DNA from 3 places in the Shewanella sp. GD04112 genome. Region 3 is predicted to be linked to each of the others. Evidence: predicted binding sites of a transcription regulator. Region 3 holds the regulator's gene; each other region holds the start of a gene.
The links. The regulator LexA, encoded in region 3, represses DNA repair genes until DNA is damaged. The targets are predictions, from matches to a motif close to TACTGTATNNNNATACAGTA.
Positions count from the first base shown of each region.

Region 1: dinG (ATP-dependent DNA helicase DinG) is a predicted target of LexA. The motif match lies at 2,221-2,240, and genes of this name have one in related genera.
Region 2: N7386_RS07975 (DNA topoisomerase III) is a predicted target of LexA. The motif match lies at 2,455-2,474, and genes of this name have one in related genera.

Region 1 covers NZ_JAOEAL010000001.1:3,103,866-3,108,134, reverse strand. The annotation lists gene N7386_RS13825 (TSUP family transporter) at 1-115, opposite strand, end outside; gene dinG (ATP-dependent DNA helicase DinG) at 125-2,197, opposite strand; gene N7386_RS13815 (DNA polymerase II) at 2,338-4,269, shown strand, end outside.
Region 2 covers NZ_JAOEAL010000001.1:1,762,933-1,767,201, forward strand. The annotation lists one part of gene N7386_RS07960 (IS3 family transposase) at 1-115, shown strand, start outside; gene N7386_RS07965 (alanine/glycine:cation symporter family protein) at 157-1,641, opposite strand; gene N7386_RS07970 (hypothetical protein) at 2,000-2,287, opposite strand; gene N7386_RS07975 (DNA topoisomerase III) at 2,487-4,269, shown strand, end outside.
Region 3 covers NZ_JAOEAL010000001.1:4,691,251-4,695,519, reverse strand. The annotation lists gene coxB (cytochrome c oxidase subunit II) at 1-646, opposite strand, end outside; gene N7386_RS20600 (SulA-like leucine-rich domain-containing protein) at 1,054-1,566, opposite strand; gene lexA (transcriptional repressor LexA) at 1,563-2,183, opposite strand; gene plsB (glycerol-3-phosphate 1-O-acyltransferase PlsB) at 2,345-4,269, shown strand, end outside.

The DNA of each region.
Region 1 (4,269 bases), 1.6 Mb from region 3:
GCAGGGCAGGAATTGAGAGCAGGCCTCCACCACCGACTACGGCATCGATAAAACCTGCAATTAAGCCAATGACAGCCAACAGGGCCCAGTTACTGGGCTCGAGTAACAACTCCAAATCTTAATCCTACTCAATGACTCGTCTAAAGGGGGGCAGTGCGTCTAGCAAGGATTTGCCGTAACGTTTGGTCACTAATCGTCTATCAAGGATAGTGACTCGGCCATAATCCTGCTCTTTACGCAGTAATCTACCACAACTTTGGATAAGCTTTCGCGATGCATCTGGAATGGTGAGTTGCAGAAACGGATTTCCGCCCTTTATTTTCACATACTCGGCATGGGCTTGCTCGACGGGTGACGTCGGCACCGCAAAGGGCAGCTTAGTGACGATGAGGTTGGTGAGGTAATCTCCGGGTAAGTCGAGACCTTCAGAAAAACTGCCTGTGCCGAACAAAATACTCGGCTCACCTTTGTCACACTTGGCTTTGTGGGTCTCAAGCAATTGCTGGCGCGGTGCATTTCCTTGAATAAGGATTTCCTGCGTGAGTTTGCCCTCGAGCAATTCGGCCACTTTCTCCATTTGCCAGTAAGATGCAAACAGCACTAAGGTGGCCATTTCACCTTCAATCAACTCTAGAATCTGTTCGGCAAGCTCTGCGGTATAGGCATCGTCCGTCGGATCGGTTTTCATCTTAGGTAAGTAGAGCGTGGCGTTATTCGGATAATCGAAAGGGGATTGCAGGGCGAGATAACGACTGCCGTCCTTTACCGATAATCCCACTTGATGGGCGAAATGGTCGAAGTTATTCAGCGCCCGCAGCGTTGCGCTGCACAGTACGACGCCAGCCGCCTTTTGCCACAGCATAGATTCGAGCATAAAACCGACTTCAATCGGCGAGGCGCTAAACAGATAATCGACCTGTTTGCCCGTGAGTAATTCAATCCAGCGGGCGAGGGGCGCACCTTTAGTGGAATCTTCCTTTGCCATCATTTTCCAGAGCTTTTGCAGGTTTTCGAGTCGCTGCAACATAAAGCCCATTTCGGCCTGTAACGCTTCCGCTTGGTGCTTAGGAATGTCGCCATCTTTTATCGCCTCGGCCAGCAATAATTGCATCTTGTTAAATTGCTTGAGGGCAAGATTAGAGGTGGCCGCGAGATTTTCGGCGGGGATTTTCAGTGCATCGGGCAATTTACCGTGTTCGAACCGATAGCGGCTCTCGGGATTGGCAAACTGTTTGGTTTGAGTATCGCAGAAGTGGGCGACTTGATTGAGCTGAGCGATTAAGTCACCGATATGATCCTGCATCGCCTGTGCTGGGGCGATGATATTGTTGCTCTTTATCTGATTTTGTAACTTGGCGCTGGTCTTACCGACTTTTTCTAGCCAGTCGGCGGCGCCTCTAAGCGTTGCCTGTGCGCTAGAAAAGTCCCGGGCGACGATAGGTAAGTGGTGAGCTTCGTCAATGACGTAAAATACGTCTTCGGGATCGGGCAAAATCACCCCGCCGCCCAGCTCTAAGTCGGCAAACAGCAAACTGTGGTTGGCGATCAGTACATCCCAGGTATCCACATCCTCGCGGGCCTTGTGAAACGGGCAATTACGATGACTGGCGAGTTGCCGATGACAACTGTGTTTATCGCAGGCGATTTGTTGCCAGAGATGGTCCGGTATCGGTGTCGATAACGTATCGATTTCACCGTTCCAGCGGCCTTCATTAAAGTCGCTTAGCAGCTCCTGCAACATGGCTATTTGGCTGTTATCCGGCTTTGTTTGCCACATGGCCATTTGGGTACTGTTATCATCGCCGATCAGCATGGCAAGCTTGGACAAACAGACATAACGCTGGCGCCCTTTAACCAGACCAAAGCGAAAGTTTAGCCCTGATTGTTCGAGAAAAAACGGTAAGTCTTTGTGCAGCAACTGCTCCTGCAGCGCAACGGTTGCCGTAGCGATACAGACCTTTTTCTTACTCGCGAGTGCAAGCGGAATCGTGCCCAAAATATAAGACAATGATTTACCAATCCCCGTACCCGCTTCGACCACTATGATGCGTCTATCTTTGTCATAGTCGCCAGCAAGAGTCTTAGAGATTTCTGCCACCATAAAATTTTGCTCGCGGCGTGGCCTAAAATTAGGCAAAGCGGCGGCAATATCTTTATAGATAGCGCGGATCTGGTTTTTTACGTTGTCAGGTAACATGCGGCACTACTTTATCGAATTAATGCTGTACATAATAACAGTGATTGCATAGCCTAAGAAACTTTTCTGCCATTTTATGGCAATTTTATTCTGTGTCCCGAGAATCAATAAGCAGCGAGAACCCTAGAGTGAAACCGCAGTTGAATTCCCCCGAGAGTCTGCCGCCTGAAACGGCTGCGCCAGTGAGTGTACAGGGACGCGTCCTCACGCGCCATGCTATTACGCGCGGTGCAACGCTTGTGCTGCAGTATTATCTCGCCACCGTTTCAGGCCCTGTGCTGGTGGAGTTACCTGGCTCTGAGTACATTTGTTTTTGTCATCAAAGCGATATGGCGGCATTGCAGTTACAAACGCCGGGGCAGGCACTGCGCTTTGTACCGCTTGCACTTAAAAGCTTTAAAAGACAATCCGTGGCGGCGATTTATGCCCAGTCGAGCAGTGTGTATCGTCACTTACAGCGGATAGCGACGGATGCTGGCATTCCCTTATTTGAGGCGGATATCCGTCCCGAGCAGCGTTTTTTAATCGAGCGTTTTGTGGCGCTCGATGTGGCATTTTTAGGGCATTTTGTCAGCAATGTTGGCATAGATGAACAATTGCCCATTTTTAGCGCTGTACGAGCAAAAGCCGTTGCACCTCAACCGGAAATAAAATTGCGTTCAATTTCCCTCGATTTTGAATGCAGTTTTGACGGATTACTCTATTCCGTGGCCCTTTATGGACGCGATGCGCAATCTCAGCCCTATGAAAAAGTCATTATGGTGGGCGAGCCGCAGCCTGATGCTGCAATCTACATCGAATGGGTGAACGATGAAGCGGCGCTTATCCATCGTCTCATCGCTTGGTTTACTGAGTTTGATCCCGATGTGATCATTGGTTGGTCGGTGGTGACCTTTGATTTGGCCTTGTTATATCGGCGTGCGTTGCTGCACCGGATCCCGCTGCGTATCGGCCGCGGTGGCGCGTTTCTCGAATGGAAGGTCGAGAATAAATTTCGGCCTGAAACCTTAAGTTTGCCTGGGCGAGTGGTGCTCGATGGTATCGATTGGTTAAAGGCGGCCTTTTATCAATTCGAGCGCTTCTCCTTGGAGTTTGTCGCCCAAGCGTTGCTGGGCGAAGGCAAAGCGATTCATGATGTAGAAAATCGAGCGCAAGAGATTGATGCGCTATTTGCCGAAAATAAACAAGGGCTTGCACATTATAATCTGACCGATAGTCGCTTAGTGTGGGATATCTTTGAACATACTCAATTGTGGGATTTTGCCCTCGCTCGCGCCGAGTTAACAGGGTTAGAACTGGGGCGCGTAGGTGCCTCGGTCGCCGCATTTAACCATTTGTATCTACCGCATTTACATAGGGCAGGCTTCGTCGCGCCCGCAGAGCCTGCTAGCCAAGGGATAGAAAGTCCTGGTGGTTATGTAATGGATTCTGTCCCGGGTTTTTATCAACATATTTTAGTGTTTGACTTTAAAAGCCTTTACCCATCGATTATCCGGACTTTTTTAATTGATCCTAAGGGCTTGATTGAAGGTTTGGATGACGAGGAGGGATCGGCATTAGCTGAGCCTGAAACCGTTGCCGGTTTTTTGGGCGCGCGGTTTAACCGACATCAACCGATCCTGCCAAAACTTATCCAAAATCTCTCCGAACAACGCGAAAAAGCCAAGCGGGAGGCGAATGCGCCTTTATCGCAAGCGATTAAAATCATTATGAATTCGCTTTATGGGGTTTTGGGTTCCCAAGGCTGCGTGTTCCATGATGCGAAACTGGCAAGCTCCATCACCATGCGCGGTCATCAAATCATGAAGCAAACTCGCGCGTGGATTGAGGACATGGGCTACCAAGTCATTTATGGAGATACTGACTCCACCTTCGTTTATTTAGGCCCTGAGCCAGATCTCAGTGATATTAATGCCTTAGGTAAGCAGATTGCTGCGCGAATGAATCAGCAATGGCAAAGTAAAATTGCGCAGGAGTTTCAGCTAGAAAGTTTTCTCGAACTACAGTTTGAACGCCACTACGAGCAGTTTTTTATGCCGACCCTGCGGGGCTCGGAGGAGGGGAGTAAGAAG
Region 2 (4,269 bases), 2.9 Mb from region 3:
ACTTGTTAGAGAATCGATAGCAATATACAACAATATGAGACCGCATCTGAGTTTGAATATGGACTCCCCTAATCAGGTGCACAATAGAAAAGGCCAGCTACTGGAGCTGGCCTAAAAATTGTCAACCTATCTTAGGACGAGACAGAGTTTCAATCCTTAAGATATTTTAGGAGTCTCATTGGATTGACTCTGCGCGAGCTCATCCTGCGCATTTTTGCGCTCAACCCAATAGTCTGCATGGGGAATACCGAGCTTTTCAGGATCGAATAATGGCTCAACCCCTTGTTTTTGTTGCGACTCATAATCCTTAAGGCAAGTAAAGGCGATACGTTGCAGCAGAATAATGGCGATAATGTTTAGCCACGCCATTAGGCCCACACCAATGTCACCCATGCCCCAGGCTAAATCGGCGGTTTTCACTGTGCCATAGACAGTTGACGCCATCAGCACCACTTTCAGTACTACAGTGAGCCAAGGACGATTCGCCTTGCGATTGATATAGGCGATGTTGGTTTCGGCAATATAGTAGTAGGCCACAATGGTGGTGAAGGCGAAGAAGAACAGCGCGACGGCAACGAACATATTACCAAAGCCTGGCATCATGCTTTCCATTGCGGTTTGCACATAACCTGGGCCTGCTGCGACGCCCGCTATCCCGGTATAAAGCGCGGCACCATCTGGGCCTTGCACATTATATAGGCCTGTGATCAGCAACATAAAACCAGTGGCAGAGCACACAAAAAGAGTGTCAACATACACAGAGAAGGCTTGTACTAAACCTTGTTTGGCTGGATGACTTACGGCTGCGGCAGAAGAGGCGTGCGGCCCAGTACCTTGGCCTGCTTCGTTTGAGTAAATACCGCGTTTTACCCCCCACATAATTGCAAGACCGAGAATCGCACCAAAGCCCGCATCGAGTCCGAAGGCGCTTTTTAGGATCAACATAATAATATCGGGCAGCTGACCAATGTTAAGGGCAATAATCACGCAGGCGACGATGATATAACCCAGTGCCATAAAGGGCACTACGGTACTGGCGAAGTGGGCAATACGTTTCACGCCACCAAAGATAATGAAACCTAACAGCATAGCGAGGATAGCTGCGGTGACGTTAGGGTCGATATCGAAGGCGGTTTTTAGGCTCGAACCAATCGAGTTGGCTTGCACGCCTGGCAGTAAAATCCCGCAGGCAAAAATGGTCGCAATGGCAAATGTCCAAGCGTACCACTTCATGCCTAAGCCTTTTTCAATGTAAAAGGCGGGGCCGCCGCGGTACTCACCGTTGATTTTTTCTTTGTAGACTTGGCCTAAGGTGGATTCGACGAATGCTGAGCTGGCCCCAAGAAAGGCTACCATCCACATCCAAAACAATGCACCCGGGCCGCCGAAAGTAATCGCAGTAGCGACACCGGCAATGTTACCGGTTCCGACACGACCCGCTAAGGTCATGGCTAAGGCTTGGAAGGAAGACACACCTGCATCAGTGCTCTTGCCATCAAACATTAAACGGATCATTTCGGGTAAATGGCGTAACTGTAAGAAACGTGAGCGCAGGGAGAAAAAGAGTCCTACACCGAGGCAAAGATAAACGAGCGCGGGGCTCCAAACGATATTGTTGACCGCATTAACAATCTCATTCATATAATTCAACTCCAATATTCTGTTGTTTTTGCAGAGTTTTTAAGATATTTGCTTGTAAGTTTGGGTACTAAACGGCCAATTTGGCCTAAGGTTAAGACGTGTGTGCACGCCCAAGAGCTTCAACATAACGGCTTTTTAAGCCGCTTCATAGCTAAAGTTGTTAAATAATTGATAATTTAACGTTCTTTATTTGGTGGCATTACTGATAGGGGATTTAGCCGGTGCGTTAATTCGCTAGGTTTCGAGCTGCGTTTGACTGTAGGGATGTAGGAGAAAGGCGAGACAAGGTGTGTGAAGTTAGAACTCTTTATTTGACCTAAGCAGATATAAGTGTGGATTTAGGCTTAAAAACCGGGGCTTAAATCACCAGCCATAGCAGCATCCAGAGTCCGAATAGCCATGCCAGACTGCGGCGGCTAATGCTATGTTTTAATAGCAAAGACAGGCTCACTGCAACGGGCAAATACAGGATAACTCCCCAAGAAAGGAGAGGCACCTGAAGCTCTAGCCTTTTTAGCCCCATTTCACAAAGCAGACTTAACGCCAATAATAACAGGCTGTGGAAGATCACCAATTGATTGAATCTTAAGGTGAGTGCTGGCTTAACGACGGGGATTGAAGGGCCTGGCAAGGTCAGTGTATTCATCTCTTGTTCTCTATTCCTCGTAACGGATGCAAGGGATTCTAGGTTTAGATGAGAATTATTCTCAACTAAATTTACACAGCTTTAGTGTTTCGTTACCGCAGAGCGAGTTAAATCGGCCCTCTAGGTAAAACGGCGGTTTGCACTCTTGTCTGCTTTGGGCTAAATTACACTGTAATTATATCCAGTATTTAATGTAGATATGATCCTCTATATTGCTGAAAAACCAAGCCTTGGGCGTGCAATCGCCGATGTGCTGCCTAAACCCCACAAAAAAGGTGACGGGTTTATTGAAGACGCCCAAGGTAACTGTGTGTCTTGGTGTGTGGGGCACTTGCTCGAACAGGCCGAGCCCGATGCCTATAATCCCGAATTTAAATCGTGGAAGTTTGAGCATTTACCCATAGTGCCTGATAAGTGGCAGCTTAAACCTAAGGCCGCGACCCGCAGCCAACTCACAGTACTTAAAAAGCTGGTGAAGCAGGCCGATACGCTAGTGAATGCGGGCGATCCCGACAGGGAAGGGCAGTTATTGGTTGATGAAGTGATCGCCTATTTGGGCGTGACGGGCGATAAATTACAGCAAACGCAGCGACTCCTTATTAGCGACTTAAACCCGCAGGCGGTGAAGCGTGCCTTGTCGCAACTTCGTAGTAACCGTGAGTTTATTCCTTTGTCGACCTCGGCACTTGCCAGAAGCCGCGCCGATTGGCTCTATGGCATGAATATGACGCGGGCCTACACCATTCAAGGGAAAAAGGTCGGTTATCAGGGCGTACTATCGGTCGGTCGAGTACAGACCCCGCTGCTTGGGCTTATTGTGCGCCGCGATGAGGAAATCGCGAATTTCCAATCTAAGCCATTTTATGAGGTTCTGGCTCACTTAGTGACCGACAAAGAACAGGCTTTCACGGCGAAGTGGCAACCCAGTGAAGCCTGCTTGCCTTATATGGATGAGGAAGGGCGCGTGCTTGCTAAGGGCCTAGCGCAAAATGTGGTGCGCCGGATCTCTGGTAAACCCGCCAAAGTGACCCAGTTAAGCACTAAGGATAAGCAGCAGAATCCGCCTTTACCCTATAGTCTATCGGCGCTGCAAATCGATGCCGCCAAGCGCTTTGGGATGAGCGCGAAGGACGTGCTCGATACCTGCCAGAGCTTATACGAGCGCCATAAACTAATCACTTATCCACGCTCAGACAGTCGTTATTTGCCCACAGAGCAGCATGGGCTTGCAAGTGGGGTATTAGCGGCCATTACGGGCGGTGCGCCCGAGTTAGTCGCACACGCTGAGGCGCCCAATCCTCGGCTTAAATCTAAGGCGTGGGATGATAAAAAAGTCGATGCTCACCACGCCATTATTCCAACGGAAAAACAGCCCAATCTAGCTGGTTTAAGCCAGCGGGAAAGGCAGCTTTATCTGCATATTGCTCGCCAGTATTTGGCGCAGTTTTACACTGCCTATTGCTACAGTGAAACCGCAGTCGAAGTGACGATTGAAGGTGGCCTTTTTAAGACTAAGGCAAAACAGGATAAGTCTCTCGGTTGGAAACAACTGTTTGCCAGAGAAGAGAACGAACGAAAGGACGCATCATCCGCAGCGAATTTTGCGCAAGGCGACAAGGACGCAGAGGAAGGGGAATATCTTGGTCAGTTACCGCCTCTTACCTTAGGGCAAGTTCTTCATTGTCACCAAGGTGAATTGGTCGAGAAGCAAACTCAACCTCCCAAAGCCTTTACCGATGCGACCTTGCTGAGTGCGATGACGGGGATTAACCGTTATGTGACTGACCCAGAGATCCGCAAAATTTTAAAGGAAACCGATGGCTTAGGCACAGAAGCGACTCGCGCAGGCATTATTGAACTGCTGTTTAAACGGGGCTTTATTCAGCGTCAGGGCAAGTTGATTGTGGCCACTGAGGTGGGCAAGGGCTTAATTAATAGCTTACCCCTTAGCGCCACGACACCCGATATGACGGCGCTGTGGG
Region 3 (4,269 bases):
CGGGTTTGTCGATACGGGTCCATGCCTCGTTAATAAAACCTGGGTTAGCGTCTTTTTTAACCGCAAAGGCGGGCATCCACCATGAGTGAATGACATCCTCTGAGGTCATTAAGAAGCGGATTTTACGATTGATGGGTAATACTAGGGGTTTATCGACCTCGAGTAAGTAGTGCTCTCCCTTGGCTTCACTTCCTTCGATTTGAGGTCTTGGTGTTGCGAGAATGCTGTAAAAATCAATATCTTGATCGAAGTAGCTATAATGCCATTTCCATTGAGAACCTGTGACTTTTACCGTGAGATCGGCATTACTGGGATCTTCCATGGCAATCAGAGTTTTCGTGGCGGGAATCGCCATTAAGATCAGAATGACAAAAGGAATAATCGTCCACGCGATTTCGACTTTTGTGCTCTCATGGAAGTGAGACGCGACCGCGCCCTTGGATTTTCTGTGGTTGATCATGGCATAAATCATCACGCCAAAAACCACTAGGCCTATCGCGCAGCAGATATACAGAATCGTCATGTGTAAGTGATAAACCTTGCCACTGATTTCTGTTACGCCGGGGGTCATGTTGAACCGCATGTCCGCTGCGGCCAACGGTGGGGCGAATAGCACCACGAGTAAACAATACAACCATTGCTTCACAAGACTTCTCCTCTGCTAATTGCGAATAGCAACTACAAAGAAGAGCAACACAGTAAGTCTCAACTCTATGCAAACTCTTCAGTTCCCAAAAAAGCTTCTCTGACTTCAACGTGCGTTGGCGGATTACTTTTGATTAAGTATTGTTACTGCTGGTATTAGCCACACTGGCACATACTGCTGAATAAACCCATTATTCTCGATTTTTGTGGGCAAGAGATATTCGATAAATCGTCGATATTTTTTGCCTAAATGGGCGATATATTATGCTCGCCTGAATCAAACATACTTGCTGTTTAAAAATTGATCAAGATCACTTCTTTTTCTAATTGTCTGAAAAATTGCCAAAAAAAAAGCCCCACATTCACAGGTGAGGCGGCTTTCAAGGCTAAATACGCAGTGCAAAAATTTTAATGAACAGAGCTAAAAAAACTACCTTGGGCAAAGTGAGCAGGTTGCTTGAGTGTCGCGTCCGTAGGTGAGTGATTTACGACACCTTCTAGCACGATTCCCATGGCGCGGGCGCTCTTGGCCACAATTTGCAAACGACGATTGTCGCGGGCATCGAGTGAGTGGATCCAAGTAATTACTGCGCTGGAAGTGCCGCTAGTTAAGGCTTTTTCCATGGCCCACAGGGTTTCCACTTCATCTTTCGCATGGACTAAGAGTATGCGATCCATACGCACGCCGGCGCTGGCCAGTAACTGCTTGTAGCCAATACTGGGTGGGTTGATGAGCACGACCCAGCGGCCTTGTTGGCTCAATTGTGCCAATTGTTTGCTAAGTTGCATTAGCTCTTGGCGCCCTTGGCTCTCGGTGGGCATAGTGATGATAGGCGTATGCTGCCAGTCTGTATCGGTTTCGCGTACCGCATCGAGCCATAAACCGGGGTGACGCGGGGCATTACCTAGTAGTTTGTTCATAGCCAATCTCCATTGCGGATCACCCCTACGGCGAGCCCTTCAATTGTTAGACTTTGGAAACTTAAATCGACTTTAATCGGGGAGTAATCTTCATTTTCAGCATGTAGATAAACGAGATTCCCTTTCTTTTCAAAGCGTTTAACTGTTACATCATCGTCAACGCGAGCAACAACTACTTGGCCATTGCGCGCTTGCTGTACCTTATGAACGGCGAGCAGATCCCCTTCGAGGATACCGATGTTCTTCATACTGTCGCCTCTGACGCGCAGCAAGAAATCGGCGGCTGGGTGGAACATGCTGGGGTCGACTTGATAATACTGTTCGACATGCTCTTGGGCGAGGATAGGTTCGCCCGCAGCCACTTGACCAATCAGTGGTAAGCCAGATTCGCTGTTATCTTCTTCCTCAACTGGGAGGCGGATCCCGCGGGAAGTGCCAGGCATGATCTCGATGCAGCCTTTTTTCGCCAATGCCTTAAGGTGTTCCTCGGCGGCATTTGCACTTTTAAAACCCAAACGGGTGGCGATTTCGGCCCGGGTGGGTGGCATGCCAGTCTCGGCAATATTACGTTTAATCAGCTCTAAAATTTCGGCTTGGCGTGGCGTCAACGGTCTCATGTTCTTTCCTGTTTTTCTATACAGTTACTGTTAGTATATACAGTATTATTCGTAGTGCAAGTATTAACCACTTTTTAACGCGATTGGAGAGTATTAGCGAATATTCCCTAGAATCTGGTATTCTATGGGGCTAATGAACGTACTTACATTGCATAAGAATAATGCCTAAACAAGACTCTCTTTGGTTGAAATCATTACGCTGGATCCAAAAACACTTAGTGCACACTATTGTTGTGCCGCAGGATCCCTTTGCCGATCTGAATCTGGACGCTTCCAGACCGCTTGCTTATGTAATGAAAACAGAATCCCTGAGTGATATTGCTGCGTTAAGCGAAATCACCACTAAGCTGGGTTTGCCAAGCCCCTATGAGCCGCTCGTGGTAAATGGCGTTGTCGCGCCCCGCGTCGTTTGCCTCGAAGGCCGTAAGCCTTTGTTTGGCGAGCGTGCCAGTAATGAGCCATTCCTCGAATGTTTTATGCGCCTGTTGGCCGTCCATAAGGAAAAGCCAGAGTTAGATATTCAGCTGGTGCCTGTGAGTCTGTATTGGGGCCGTACTCCGGGTAAAGAAGACGACACCATGAAGGCGGCTGTTCTTGAGCGCGAGAATCCAACTTGGTTACGTAAGTGCTTGATGATCTTATTTTTGGGTCGTCATAACTTTGTGCAGTTTTCTAATGCGGTATCGCTGCGTTACATGGCCGACGAACACGGCACCGATATGGGGATTGCCCATAAACTGGCGCGGGTGGCTAGGGTGCATTTCCGCCGCCAACGCAAAGTGATGACAGGGCCTGTGTTGCCGAATCGTCAGGCAATGTTCCACTCCCTGCTGAAATCCGAATCCTTACGCAAGGCTATTCAGGAAGAAGCGGCGAGTAAGAAGATTTCCGAAACCCAAGCCCGTGAAACAGCAATTGAATATCTTGATGAAATTGCAGCGAATTATTCCGACAGCCTAGTGCGTATTGCTGAGCGTTTCTTAACTTGGTTATGGAACAAGCTCTACAGCGGTATCAATATCAAAGGTGCCGAGCAAATCCGTCAGCTGCACCATGATGGTCACGAGATTGTTTATGTACCTTGCCATCGCAGCCATATGGATTACCTGCTGTTATCCTACATTCTGTATTACCAAGGCATGGTGCCACCGCATATTGCGGCGGGGATTAACCTAAACTTCTGGCCTGCGGGACCGCTGTTCCGCCGTGGTGGCGCTTTCTTTATTCGCCGTAGTTTTAACGGCAATAAACTTTATACTGCCGTGTTCCGTGAATACCTCGATCAGCTGTTTGCTAAGGGATATTCGGTTGAGTATTTCTCTGAGGGTGGCCGTTCTCGCACCGGTCGTCTATTGGCGCCGAAAACTGGCATGATCGCCATGACGATCAACAGTGTGCTGCGTGGTATCGAACGCCCTGTCACCTTAGTGCCTGTGTATTTAGGCTACGATCACGTGATGGAAGTGGCGACTTATCATAAAGAGTTGAGCGGTAAGAAAAAACAGAAAGAATCTGTATGGCAAGTTTTTGGTGCTATTCGTAAATTAGGTAATTTTGGCCAAGGTTATGTCAACTTTGGTGAGCCGATTACACTGCAAAACTTCTTGAATGAAACCGCGCCTAACTGGCGCGCTGAAGTGGCCGACGATCCCGAACAAAAACCGACTTGGTTAACCCCTGCGGTGAACGTGTTAGCGAATCGTGTGATGACCCGTATTAACGATGCTGCCGCCGCCAGTTCTATCACCTTGACGAGCTTAGTGCTATTGGCGTCGGAGCAAAATGCCCTAGAGCGTTGTTTGCTCGAGCGTCAGTTAGATTTGTACCTGACGCTGCTTAAGCGTGTGCCTTACACTTCGTTTACGTCGGTGGCCGAAGGTGATGGCAAGCACTTAGTGCAACAAGGTTTAGAGCTGAATAAGTTCTCCATCAATGCCGATCCTCTGGGTGAGATAGTATCTATTGACGCGAATCAAGCGATTTCAATGACTTACTATCGTAACAATATCATCCACTTATTTATTATTCCGTCGTTGATTGCTAGCTGCTTAACCAACAATAAGCAGATTTCAAGAGCCTATATCCT